DNA from 3 places in the Streptomyces sp. WI03-4A genome. Region 2 is predicted to be linked to each of the others. Evidence: riboswitches for the same ligand, from Rfam matches in the RefSeq annotation. Region 2 holds a riboswitch; each other region holds the start of a gene.
The links. Region 2 has a riboswitch for thiamine pyrophosphate ahead of PV343_RS22255 (thiamine ABC transporter substrate binding subunit). Riboswitches for the same ligand answer to the same signal wherever they lie in the genome.
Positions count from the first base shown of each region.

Region 1: another riboswitch for thiamine pyrophosphate. It lies ahead of thiC (phosphomethylpyrimidine synthase ThiC); the one in region 2 lies ahead of PV343_RS22255 (thiamine ABC transporter substrate binding subunit).
Region 3: another riboswitch for thiamine pyrophosphate. It lies ahead of thiO (glycine oxidase ThiO); the one in region 2 lies ahead of PV343_RS22255 (thiamine ABC transporter substrate binding subunit).

Region 1 is NZ_JARAUO010000026.1:56,712-60,647, forward strand. Features, by position in the region: gene thiC (phosphomethylpyrimidine synthase ThiC) at 1-1,202, opposite strand, end outside; TPP riboswitch at 1,195-1,367, opposite strand; gene PV343_RS24535 (YibE/F family protein) at 1,439-3,025, shown strand; gene PV343_RS24540 (SsgA family sporulation/cell division regulator) at 3,133-3,570, opposite strand; gene PV343_RS24545 (IclR family transcriptional regulator) at 3,669-3,936, opposite strand, start outside.
Region 2 is NZ_JARAUO010000022.1:54,803-58,738, reverse strand. Features, by position in the region: gene rlmN (23S rRNA (adenine(2503)-C(2))-methyltransferase RlmN) at 191-1,297, shown strand; TPP riboswitch at 1,321-1,428, shown strand; gene PV343_RS22255 (thiamine ABC transporter substrate binding subunit) at 1,510-2,592, shown strand; gene PV343_RS22250 (iron ABC transporter permease) at 2,640-3,936, shown strand, end outside.
Region 3 is NZ_JARAUO010000040.1:18,752-22,687, reverse strand. Features, by position in the region: gene PV343_RS31165 (thiazole synthase) at 1-31, opposite strand, end outside; gene thiS (sulfur carrier protein ThiS) at 35-235, opposite strand; gene thiO (glycine oxidase ThiO) at 232-1,392, opposite strand; TPP riboswitch at 1,390-1,501, opposite strand; gene PV343_RS31150 (hypothetical protein) at 1,554-1,904, shown strand; gene PV343_RS31145 (NAD(P)/FAD-dependent oxidoreductase) at 1,937-3,169, shown strand; gene PV343_RS31140 (Rv2175c family DNA-binding protein) at 3,290-3,655, shown strand; gene thiE (thiamine phosphate synthase) at 3,756-3,936, shown strand, end outside.

The DNA of each region.
Region 1 (3,936 bases), on a different contig from region 2:
GGGACGTGCCCCGGGCCCTCGATCATCGTCTGTACGTCAAAACGCCTGGCGATCCGGTTGAGTTCCCCGAGCGTGCGCAACTCCGCGAACTGGGCTTCGTCATTGGCGTCGGCGATCGATCCCGGCCGCAGGCCGTCGCCCAGCGAGTACGTGACGTCGTAGGCGGCGAGGATCTCGCAGAGCTCCTCGAAGTTCTCGTACAGGAACGATTCCTTGTGGTGCGCCAGGCACCACGCGGCCATGATGGAGCCGCCGCGCGAGACGATGCCGGTCTTGCGGCGGGCGGTGAGCGGCACGTACGGCAGGCGGACGCCCGCGTGGACGGTCATGTAGTCCACGCCCTGCTCGGCCTGCTCGATGACGGTGTCCTTGTAGATCTCCCAGGTCAGTTCCTCGGCCTTGCCGTCGACCTTCTCCAGTGCCTGGTAGAGCGGCACCGTGCCGATGGGGACGGGGGAGTTGCGCAGCACCCACTCGCGGGTGGTGTGGATGTTGCGGCCGGTGGAGAGGTCCATGACGGTGTCGGCGCCCCAGCGGGTCGCCCAGGTCATCTTCTCGACCTCCTCCTCGATGGAGGAGGTGACCGCGGAGTTGCCGATGTTGGCGTTGACCTTCACCAGGAACCGCTTGCCGATGATCATCGGCTCGATCTCCGGGTGGTTGACGTTGGCCGGCAGCACCGCGCGCCCTGCCGCGATCTCCTCGCGGACCACGTCGGGATCGACGTTCTCCCGGAGCGCGACGAACTCCATCTCCGGCGTGATCTCGCCCCGGCGTGCGTAGGCGAGCTGGGTGACCGCCTCGCCCGCGCGGCCCCGGCGCGGCTGGCGGGGACGGCCGGGGAAGACCGCGTCCAGGTTGCGCAGTCCGCCGCGCGGTGCGGTGTGCTTGATGCCGTCGTCCTCGGGCCGGACGGGACGGCCCGCGTACTCCTCGGTGTCGCCGCGGGCGATGATCCAGTTCTCCCGCAGAGGTGCCAGCCCCCGGCGGACGTCGGTGTCGACGAGTGGATCGGTGTACGGGCCCGACGTGTCGTACAAGGTGACCGACTGCCCGTTGGTGAGGTGCACCTGACGGACCGGCACGCGCAGGTCGGAGCGGGTGCCCTCGACGTACGCCTTGTGCCAGCCGATGGACTTCCCGGCCTCCTGGGACATGTCGTCCTGGACGGAGGCAGGCGTGCGTGCGTCCTTGTTGGTCATGAGACCTACTCCCTACGCCGGCATTACCCGGTAACAGGTTCGGCGGTCGACGCAGCGGCTTCCGTCCATCGATGCTCCCCGTGAAACACGTTCCACGTGAAACATCGCGTATACGGAGGTCAGCGCCCTCTCAGCCCGGTGCTCCGAGCTCCCGCGTGTGCAAAGGTGCCTCCACGCTAGCGTCAACTCGGGCGCGGTGAACAGAGGGCCTCTCTCGTTCTTGCGATGATCGGGCGGTGACCACCATGGACCAGTACCCCTATCCGCCGTCCGAGCCACCGCGCGAGGGCGGCTCCGGGCAGGGCGACGGACACGGCCATGACGGCCACGTACCGCGTGGTGGGCCGGTGCGGGCCCATCCCGACGACCGGGGCGCCGTACATCACCAGAGACCCGCACACCCCGTCCCAGGGCCTGTCCCGGGCCCCGGTCGTGACCCCGGGCACGGCCCGGCGCACGGTCATGCCCCGGAACCCGGTCACGGACATCCACACGACCAGGGCCCCGGTCAGGGCCACAGCCACGGTCACAGTCACAGTCATGGGCCGGCCGCCCCGGTCTCGAAGCACCTGCGCAAGGTCATCGCGGCCGTCCTGATCCCGTTCACCGCGGCGGTCGTGGTCGGCCTGGTGGTGCTGTGGCCCGGGGGAGCGCCATCGCACGAGCGCACCGGCGTCGGCTTCGACCGCCAGACGCAGCAGGCCACCGTCGCCCAGGTGGTGGAGGTCAGCTGCAGCGCGGTCAACGCCTCGGGGGGCGGCGGCGCCGCGACCGGCGGCACCGCCGGGACCACGGGCGGTACCACTCCGCAGAAGGAGAAGGGCACCTGCAAGAAGGCCACGGTCCGGGTCGACACCGGCAAGGACAAGGGCCGTACGTTCACCGAGATCGTGCAGCCCGACCAGACACGGCAGTTGCACCAGGGCGAGAAGGTCGTGGTCGCCTACGAGCCCTCGGCCCCCAGGGAACTGCAGTACTCCGTCACCGACGTGAGCCGGAAGGTCCCGATGGCCCTGCTCGCGGGGATCTTCGCGCTCGCCGTCGTGGTCGTGGGCCGCCTGCGGGGCGTCATGGCGCTGGTCGCACTCGCCGTGAGCTTCCTGGTGCTCACCCTGTTCATCCTGCCGGCGATCCTCCAGGGATCGAACCCGCTGCTGGTGGCCGTGGTCGGGTCGAGCGCGATCATGCTCATCGCCCTCTACATGTGCCATGGCCTGTCCGCCCGTACGTCGGTCGCGGTGCTCGGCACGCTCGTCTCCCTTCTGCTGATCGGCGTCCTCGGCTCGGAGTTCATCGACTGGGCCGCGCTCACCGGCAACACGGACGACAGCACCGGTCTGATCCACGGCCTGTACCCGTCGATCGACATGAGCGGTCTGCTGCTGGCCGGCGTCATCATCGGATCGCTGGGCGTCCTGGACGATGTGACGGTGACCCAGACCTCGGCGGTCTGGGAGCTGCACGAGGCCAATCCGGCGATGGGCCGGCGCGGACTGTACCGGGCGGGCATCCGGATCGGCCGCGACCACATCGCCTCGGTCGTCAACACCCTGGTCCTCGCCTACGCCGGTGCCGCGCTCCCGCTGCTGCTGCTGTTCTCGATCGCGCAGAGCAGCGTGGGCACGGTGGCCAACAGTGAGCTGGTGGCCGAGGAGATCGTGCGCACGCTGGTGGGGTCGATCGGCCTGGTCGCGTCCGTCCCGCTCACCACCGTGCTGGCCGCCGTGGTGGTGTCGGCCGACCGGCCGGGACCCGCGAAGGCGGCCCCGGGGACGGAGGCCGCTCCCGTGCGCGCCGGCCGGGGCCGTCGCCGGAAGCGGTGAGCCGGGGGGCGCCCCCCTGAAGAAGCGTTCCTGCACGGCGTCACGCGCTCCCGCGCAGGCCCGGACGCGGCTCGGCGGACACCGCCGCACCCCGCTCCGCAGGCGCCTCAGCCCGCGCTCTGCTCCTCGGCCAGGATGCGGTCCAGCGCCTCGTCGAGGTGGGCGTCGAAGTCCGCCAGCGCGCCCTCCTGGCCGAGCGGGACCAGCTTGTCCGTGCGGTCGAGGAAGGCCACCAGCGGCGGCGTCGAGGAGCGGAACAAGGCGTGGTCGCAGCCGACCTGAAGCCGGATCAGCACCTCGCCCAGCACCTCGGCGTCGGCGGGAGCGATGTGCACGTCGCCCTCCCCGCACGGCCGCCCCACTCCGTCGATCAGCAGCTCACGGCCGAAGGCCCAGGTCACCGGGGCGTCACCGGGGAGGTGGAAGGTGAGCCGCACGGCATAGGGATCACAGGTCTCGTAGCGCAACTCCACCGGAATGCGGAAGGAGAGCTCCTCGGACACGAGAAAGCTCATCATGACTTCTGCCTGTACGGATTCGCGCATCGCCTACCCCGTCATATGACATCGACTGGCCGGGATTGATCCCTCGACCGTGGTCAAATCTTGCTGAAAGTACACGGGAGATCACAAGGAGTGAGTTTTCAGATACTGATAGAGAGGGTAAGGGCACCCAGATGGCGCCCGATCTCTCCCTGCAGCCGGCGGGCGGCGGGCAGCAGCCGCTCCGCCTGACGGGCGGGGAGCGAGAGGGCCATCGTGGCCGCCGTGGTGCCGACCGTGATCGGGATCGCCGCGCAGACCGTCCCGAGCGCGTACTCCTGGCGCTCCACGACCGGGCCCATCCGCGGTGTCCTGGCCAGACGGCGCATCAGGGCATGGTTGTCACGCACCGTGTAGGGCGTCAGCGAC
Region 2 (3,936 bases):
CTGGCACGCGGACAACAACCAGGTCAGGGGTCGCCTCGATGAGCGGCAGCCCGGCCGACGAGTGATCATTCCTGGGCCGTCCCCGGGCCGTCCGAGGTCGCTCAGCAGCGACTGACGGCGTCTGCTGACGACCGTCGTAGCAGGCGACAGCCGCAGGTCACCGAGTTTGATCTGCGACACTGGTAACGCCATGCCTAATCCCGGAGAACTCACCTTTGTCGCGCCGCGCGGAGCCAAGAAGCCGCCGCGGCATCTTGCCGATCTCTCGCCTGCCGAGCGCAAGGACGTCGTGGCCGAGATCGGTGAGAAGCCGTTTCGCGCCAAGCAACTGTCGCAGCACTACTTCGCGCGGTACGCGCACGACCCGGAGCAGTGGACCGACATCCCCGCCGGGGCGCGCGGCAAGCTGCAGGAAGCGCTGTTCCCCGAGCTGATGACCGTCGTGCGGCATCTGTCGACCGACCAGGGGACGACCCGCAAGACGCTGTGGCGGCTGTTCGACGGGACGCTGGTCGAGTCCGTGCTGATGCGCTACCCGGACCGGGTGACGATGTGCATCAGTTCGCAGGCCGGGTGCGGGATGAACTGCCCGTTCTGCGCGACCGGACAGGCGGGGCTCGACCGCAACCTGTCGACCGCCGAGATCGTGCACCAGATCGTCGACGGCATGCGCGCGCTGCGCGACGGCGAGGTGCCCGGCGGCCCCGCGCGGCTCTCCAACATCGTCTTCATGGGGATGGGCGAGCCGCTCGCCAACTACAAGCGGGTCGTGACGGCCATCCGGGCGCTCACCGACCCCGCGCCCGACGGGCTCGGGCTCTCGCAGCGCGGGATCACCGTGTCGACGGTCGGGCTCGTGCCGGCCATCCACCGGTTCGCCGACGAGGGCCTCAAGTGCCGGCTCGCGATCTCCCTGCACGCCCCCGACGACGAGCTGCGCGACACCCTCGTCCCCGTGAACACGCGGTGGAAGGTGCGCGAGGTGCTCGACGCCGGGTTCGAGTACGTGGAGAAGTCCGGGCGCCGGCTGTCCATCGAGTACGCCCTGATCCGCGACATCAACGACCAGGCATGGCGGGGCGACCGGCTGGGCCGGCTGCTCCGGGGCAGGCCGGTGCACGTCAACCTCATTCCGCTGAACCCGACGCCCGGGTCGAAGTGGACCGCCTCACGGCCCGAGGACGAGAAGGCCTTCGTCGAGGCCATCGCGGCGCACGGGGTGCCGGTCACCGTCCGGGACACCCGTGGTCAGGAGATCGACGGTGCCTGTGGTCAGCTCGCCGCCACCGAGCGGTAACCTGACCCGGTCAGTACATCTTCATATTCCGACAGGGGAGCGCCACAGCGCTGAGAGTGCGGCAACCGGGCCGCAGACCCTCTGAACCTCGCCCAGGTCATTCTGGGTAGGAAGTTCGGTCACCACTCAAGCTGTTGCGCCCTGCCCGGGCACCCTCGCGGAGCCCGGGCGGGGCCGCGTCTCTTCCTGGCCAACCCCCAGGAGGACAATCAGTGCACCACAAGACCTTCGTGGCCGCGGCGGCCGGGCTCGGCATGGTCACCATGTCCGCGCTCACCGGCTGCGGGTCGACGGACGCCAAGGAGTCCACGGACTCCAAGACCGTGACCCTGGTCAGCCACGACTCGTGGGCCGTCTCCAAGAACGTGCTCAAGGACTTCGAGAAGCGGTCCGGGTACAAGGTCAGGGTCCTCAAGAGCGGCGACGCCGGCCAGGCCGTCAACAAGGCGATCCTGACCAAGGACAACCCGCAGGGCGACGTCTTCTTCGGCGTCGACAACACCCTGCTGTCCCGTGCCCTCGACAACGGCCTCTTCCAGCCGTACGCGGCCAAGGGGCTCGGCACGGTCGGCGCCGAGTACCAGCTCGACAAGGCCAAGCACCGCGTCACCCCGATCGACTTCGGCGACATCTGCGTCAACTACGACAAGGCGTACTTCGGCGAGCACCGTCTGAAGCCGCCGCAGACCTTCGCCGACCTGGCCAAGCCCGCGTACAAGAACCTCCTCGTCACCGAGAACGCCGCCACCTCCTCGCCCGGCCTCGGCTTCCTGCTCGGCAGCGCCGCCAGCTACGGCGACCAGGGCTGGCCGGACTACTGGAAGAAGCTCAAGGCCAACGGCGTCAAGGTCGTCGACGGCTGGGAGCAGGCCTACTACCAGGAGTTCTCCGGCTCCTCGGAGGGCAAGAAGGCCGGCGGCGACCGCCCGCTCGTCGTGTCCTACGCCTCCTCGCCGCCCGCCGAGGTGATCTACGCCAAGAAGCGCCCCAGCACCGCCCCGACCGGCGTGGCGGGCGGCACCTGCTTCCGGCAGATCGAGTTCGCCGGGCTGCTGAGCAACGCGCACAACACCAAGGGCGGCAAGGCGCTCGTCGACTTCCTGCTCTCCAAGAAGTTCCAGCAGGACATGCCGCTGAACATGTTCGTGTACCCGGTGGTGAAGGGTGCGACCGTACCCGCCGAGTTCACCGAGTACGGGCCGGTCGCCAAGAACCCGGAGACCCTGGCCCCCGGGAAGATCGCCGCCAACCGTGACCAGTGGGTCAAGTCGTGGACGTCGCTCGTACTGAAGTAGCCCCCCGCGGGGGCGGCCGCACGAGGAGCGCGGCGCGGCTCGGCCTGATGGCCCTGCCCGTCGCGTTCTTCGCGGTGTTCTTCGCCTGGCCGGTGGCCGCGATCGTCGCGCGCGGACTGAAGGTGGACGGCGGCTGGCAGTTCGGCCGGATGGCGGACGTCGTCACCCAGCCGGACATCCGGCACGTGCTGTGGTTCACCACCTGGCAGGCCCTGGCCTCCACCGCGCTCACCCTGCTGCTCGCGCTGCCCGCCGCCTATGTCTTCGCCCGCCTCGACTTTCCCGGCAGACAGCTGCTGCGGGCGGTCGTCACCGTCCCGTTCGTACTGCCGACCGTCGTGGTCGGGACCGCCTTCCTCGCCCTCGTCGGGCGCGGCGGGCTGCTGGACGAACTGTGGGGCGTACGACTGGACACCACGGTCTGGGCGATCCTGCTGGCGCACGTCTTCTTCAACTACGCGGTCGTCGTCCGCACGGTGGGCGGGCTCTGGGCCCAGCTCGACCCCCGGCAGGAACAAGCGGCCCGGATGCTCGGCGCCTCCCCCCTGCACGCCTGGCGGAAGGTCACCCTGCCCGCGCTCGCGCCCGCCGTGGCCGCCGCCGCGCTGATGGTGTTCCTGTTCACCTTCACCTCCTTCGGCGTTGTGCAGATCCTCGGCGGTCCCACCTTCTCCACCCTCGAAGTGGAGATCTACCGGCAGACCTCCGAGGTCTTCGACCTGTCGACGGCCGCCGTCCTCACCCTCGTCCAGTTCGTCGCGGTCGGTGCGATCCTCGCCGTGCACGCCCGGACGGTACGGCACCGGGAGACCGCGCTGCGCCTGGTGGACGCCGCCACGACCGCCCGCCGGCCGCGCGGTGCCGGGCAGTGGGCGCTGCTCGCCGGTGTCCTCACCACCGTCGTCCTCCTCATCCTGCTGCCGCTCGCCGTGCTGGTCCGGCGCTCGCTCGACGCACCAGGGCTCGGCTACTACCGGACGCTGACCGACTCCGACGGCGGCACCTTCCTCGTGGCACCGCTGCACGCCGTGTGGACCTCGCTCCAGTACGCGGCCGCCGCCACCGCCATCGCCGTGCTCATCGGCGGTCTCGCCGCCGCCGCGCTGGCCCGCCGGGACGCGGGGCGGCTGGTACGGGGCTTCGACGCGCTGCTGATGCTGCCGCTCGGCGTCTCCGCCGTCACCGTCGGCTTCGGCTTCCTGATCGCGCTCGACAAGCCGCCGCTGGACCTGCGCCAGTCCTGGATCCTGGTGCCGCTCGCCCAGGCGCTGGTCGGCGCCCCCTTCGTCGTACGGATCATGCTGCCCGTGCTGCGCGCGGTGGACGGACGGCTCAGGGAGGCGG
Region 3 (3,936 bases), on a different contig from region 2:
GCCCGCCGAGGACGAAGGGGTCGTCTGCCATGGCTCAGCCTCCCTGGACGGCGGTGAGGACCTCGACGCGGTCCCCCTCGGCGAGGGTCGTGGCCGCCCACCGCGTGCGCGGGACGACGGTCTCGTTGACGGCGGCGGCCACCCCGGAGGGCGCCGCGGTGAGGGTCCTGACGAGGGCGTCCAGCGCGGTGCCCGGGGCGACCCGCCTCGGCCGCCCGTTGACGGAGATGTTCATGCGGGCTGCTCCACGAGGACGGCGCCGAAGCGCCGGGGGGTGAACGGCCGGGCCTCGGGCGGCAGCTCCCCGCTCGTCAGGACCTCGGCCATCACGTCCCCGGTGACCGGGGTGAGCAGCACCCCGTTGCGGTAGTGCCCGGTGGCCAGCAGCAGCCCGTCGAGCCCCGACGGGCCGAGCAGCGGCGCGTTGTCCGGGGAGCCGGGGCGCAGACCGGCCCGGGTCTCGGTGAGGGGCAGCTCGGTGATCCCCGGCACCAGCTCGTGCGCGTCGCGCAGCAGCTCGTACACGCCCCCCGCGGTCACCGTCGTGTCCCAGCCCAGCTCCTCGCTGGTCGCGCCGACCACCAGCTCGCCGTTCTCCCGGGGCACCAGGTAGACCTGGCTGCCGCGTACCACCGCCCGCACGGTCCGGTTCAGGAAGGGCGCGCAGCGGCGGGGCACGGTCAGCCGCAGCACCTGCCCCTTCACCGGCCGCACCGGTGGCAGCACCTCGTCCGGCACGCCCGCCAGACGCCCGCTCAGGCTGCCGCCCGCGAGCACCACCCGGCCCGCGACCAGCGCGGTGCCGTCCGCCGTGGTGACCCCGGCGGCCCGGTCCCGCACGACGTCGAGCCGCTCGGCCCACGCCCGGTGGAACACCACCCCGGCCCGCTCACAGGCGGCCACCAGGGCCGACGCCAGCCGCCGCGGGTCGATCTGGTGGTCGCCGTCGACCCGCAGGCCGCCGCGCACACCGGGCGCCAGCATCGGCTCCAGGCGCCGGCAGTCCCGGCCCGACAGCCACTCCGACTCCAGGCCCGAACGCTGCTGGAGCGCGTGCAGTTCGCGCAGGTGGGCGCGGTCGTCGGCGTCCAGCGCGACGGCGAGCGTCCCGCAGCGGCGGTAGCCGAGGTCGTGACCGGTCAGCTCGGTCAGCTCGGCCGCGAAGTCCGGGTAGCGCCGGGCGGACTCCAGGTTCAGCGCGAGCAGCGTCTCCTCGCCGTAGTGCAGTTCGGTGACCGCGGCCAGCATCCCCGCCGCGACCCGCGCGGCCCCGCCGCCGGGCTCGGGGTCCACCACGGCCGTGGCGAGCCCGCGCTGCACGGCACGCCAGGCCGTGACCAGACCGATGATCCCGCCCCCGATGACGAGGACGTCGGACGTACGTGACGACATGGGCGTCCAGCCCCTCCCTTCGCCGGCATGACCCGGATCAGGTTCGTACGGTCGGAGGCCGCCAGCCTCCCTCTCAGCCCGGTGCGTCCGGGCTCCCGCGAGTGCTTGTACGGTGGCCACCCTAGCCCGCACGGCACGTCACTCGTAAGGGAGCCCCGCGCATGGCCCGCTCGCTCGACGGACTCGTCCTGGCGCCGGTGGCGGACCAGGCCCCGGGCCAGGTGGGGACGCGCACCCGGTTCGCGTACCACGAGCGGGACGGCGCCGTCTGGGCCGATTACACCGGCGGCGACGTCGTGCGCGGCCATCTGGTCGGCACCCGCGAGGGCGACCGGCTGGACTTCCGGTACGTGCAGCTCAAGCGGGACGGCACCACCTCCTCGGGGCACTGCGTGTCGGCGGTCGTGGAGCTGCCGGACGGGCGGGTGCGGCTGGAGGAGACCTGGGAGTGGGAGTCCCAGCCGGGGGCCGGGACGAGCATTGTGGAACAGGTCACCGAGCACGCCCCCTGACTGACGTTTCGTCAGTTGTCTATGGTGATCGGGTGAGCGAGCAGACACCGCAACAGAGCACGTCACAGCCGGGACGCGTGGTCGTCGTCGGCGCCGGCATGGCCGGGGTGCAGACCGCCGTGGCCCTGCGGGAGCAGGGCTACACGGGCACGGTCACGCTGATCGGCGCCGAGCCCCACCAGCCGTACGACCGGCCGCCGCTGTCCAAGGCCGTGCTGCTCGGCACGGCCGAGGGCTCCGCCTTCGACGTCGACTTCGAGTCCCTCGGCATCGAACTGCGGCTCGGCTGCGAGGCGCTGGGCGTGCGCCCCGCCGACCACGAACTGGACACCGAGGCAGGCCCCGTCGCGTACGACGTCCTGGTGCTCGCCACCGGCGCCGAGCCGGTCCGGCTGCCGGGCACCGAGGGCGTGCCCGGCGTGCACCTGCTGCGCACCCTGGACGACGCCGAGCGGCTGCGGCCCGTCCTCGCGGCCCAGCACCACATCGTGGTCGTCGGCGCCGGCTGGATCGGCGCCGAGTTCGCCACGGCCGCCCGCGAGGCCGGCTGCGAGGTGACCGTGGTGGAGGCCGCCGACCGGCCGCTGGCCGGCGCCCTGCCCGCCGAGGTCGCCGCGCGCATGACCGCCTGGTACGCCGACAGCGGCGCCGGGCTGCGCACCGGCGCGCGCGTGGAGCGCGTCGAGCCCGGCCTGGTGGAGCTCGCCGACGGCACACGGCTGCCCGCGGACGCCGTCGTCGTCGGCATCGGTGCCCGCCCGGCTACCGGCTGGCTGGCCGGCTCCGGCATCGAGCTGGGCGCGGACGGCGAGGTGGTGGCCGACGCCCACCTGCGCACCTCGGCCGAGGACGTGTACGCGGTCGGCGACTGCGCCTCCTTCCCCTCGGCCCGCTACGGCGCCCGGCTGCTCGTCCACCACTGGGACAACGCCCTGCAGGGCCCGCGCACGGTCGCGGCGAACGTCCTGGGCGAGCTCCCGGTGACCTACGACCCGGTGCCGTACTTCTGGTCGGAGCAGTTCGGCCGGTTCGTCCAGTACGCCGGCCACCACGCCGCGGCCGACCGCACGGTGTGGCGCGGCGACCCGGCGAGCCCGGCCTGGACCGTCTGCTGGCTGCGCGAGGACCGCCTGGTGGCGCTGCTGGCCGTCGGCAGGCCCCGCGACCTGGCCCAGGGCCGCCGCCTGATCGAGTCCGGCCGCCGCATGGACCCCGAGGCCCTGCCCGACCCGACCCGCCCGCTGAAGGACGCCACGGCCGACTGACCGGCGCCCCGCGAGGGGCACGGGGAACGGCGCCACCAGCCACGACGGCGCCCGCGTGACGCCCGCGGACGCACCACGCCACATCGCGGCCGGACCGGCGGAGCGCCTAGGCTGGTTCCCGTGACCGAGATTGACGCAAAGATCGATGCTCTCGTCCCCGCCTGGCTCACCCTCCCCGACATCGCCGAACAGCTCGGCGTCGAGGTGACGCGTGTGCGGCAGCTGGTCAAGGAGGGCCAGCTCATCGCCGTACGCCGTGGTGAGAACCGGGCGCTGCACGTCCCCGCCGCCTTCATCGACGGGGACAAGGTCGTCAAGGGCCTGTCCGGCACCCTGACGCTCCTGCGGGACGACGGCTTCACGGACGAAGAGATGATCGAGTGGCTCTTCACCCCCGACCCCACCCTGCCCGGCACGCCGGCGCAGGCCCTGAGCGAGAATCGCGGCACGGAGGTGAAGCGCCGCGCCCAGGCGCTGGCCGTCTGATCCGCACCGCATTCCGGGCGGCGTACCGGCCACGGCCCGTACGCCGCCCGCTCGCACGCCCATGGACACCCATGGGCACCGACCACGGGGGGACCCGCCCATGTCCGACGCCGCCCGCGCCGAGCTCGCCGACGCCCGCCTCTACCTCTGCACCGACGCCCGGGAGCGGCAGGGCGACCTCGCCGCGTTCCTGGACGCGGTCCTGGCCGGCGGTGTCGACGTCGTGCAGCTGCGCGACAAGGGCATGGAGGCGGGCCGGGAGCTGGAGCACCTGGAGGTGT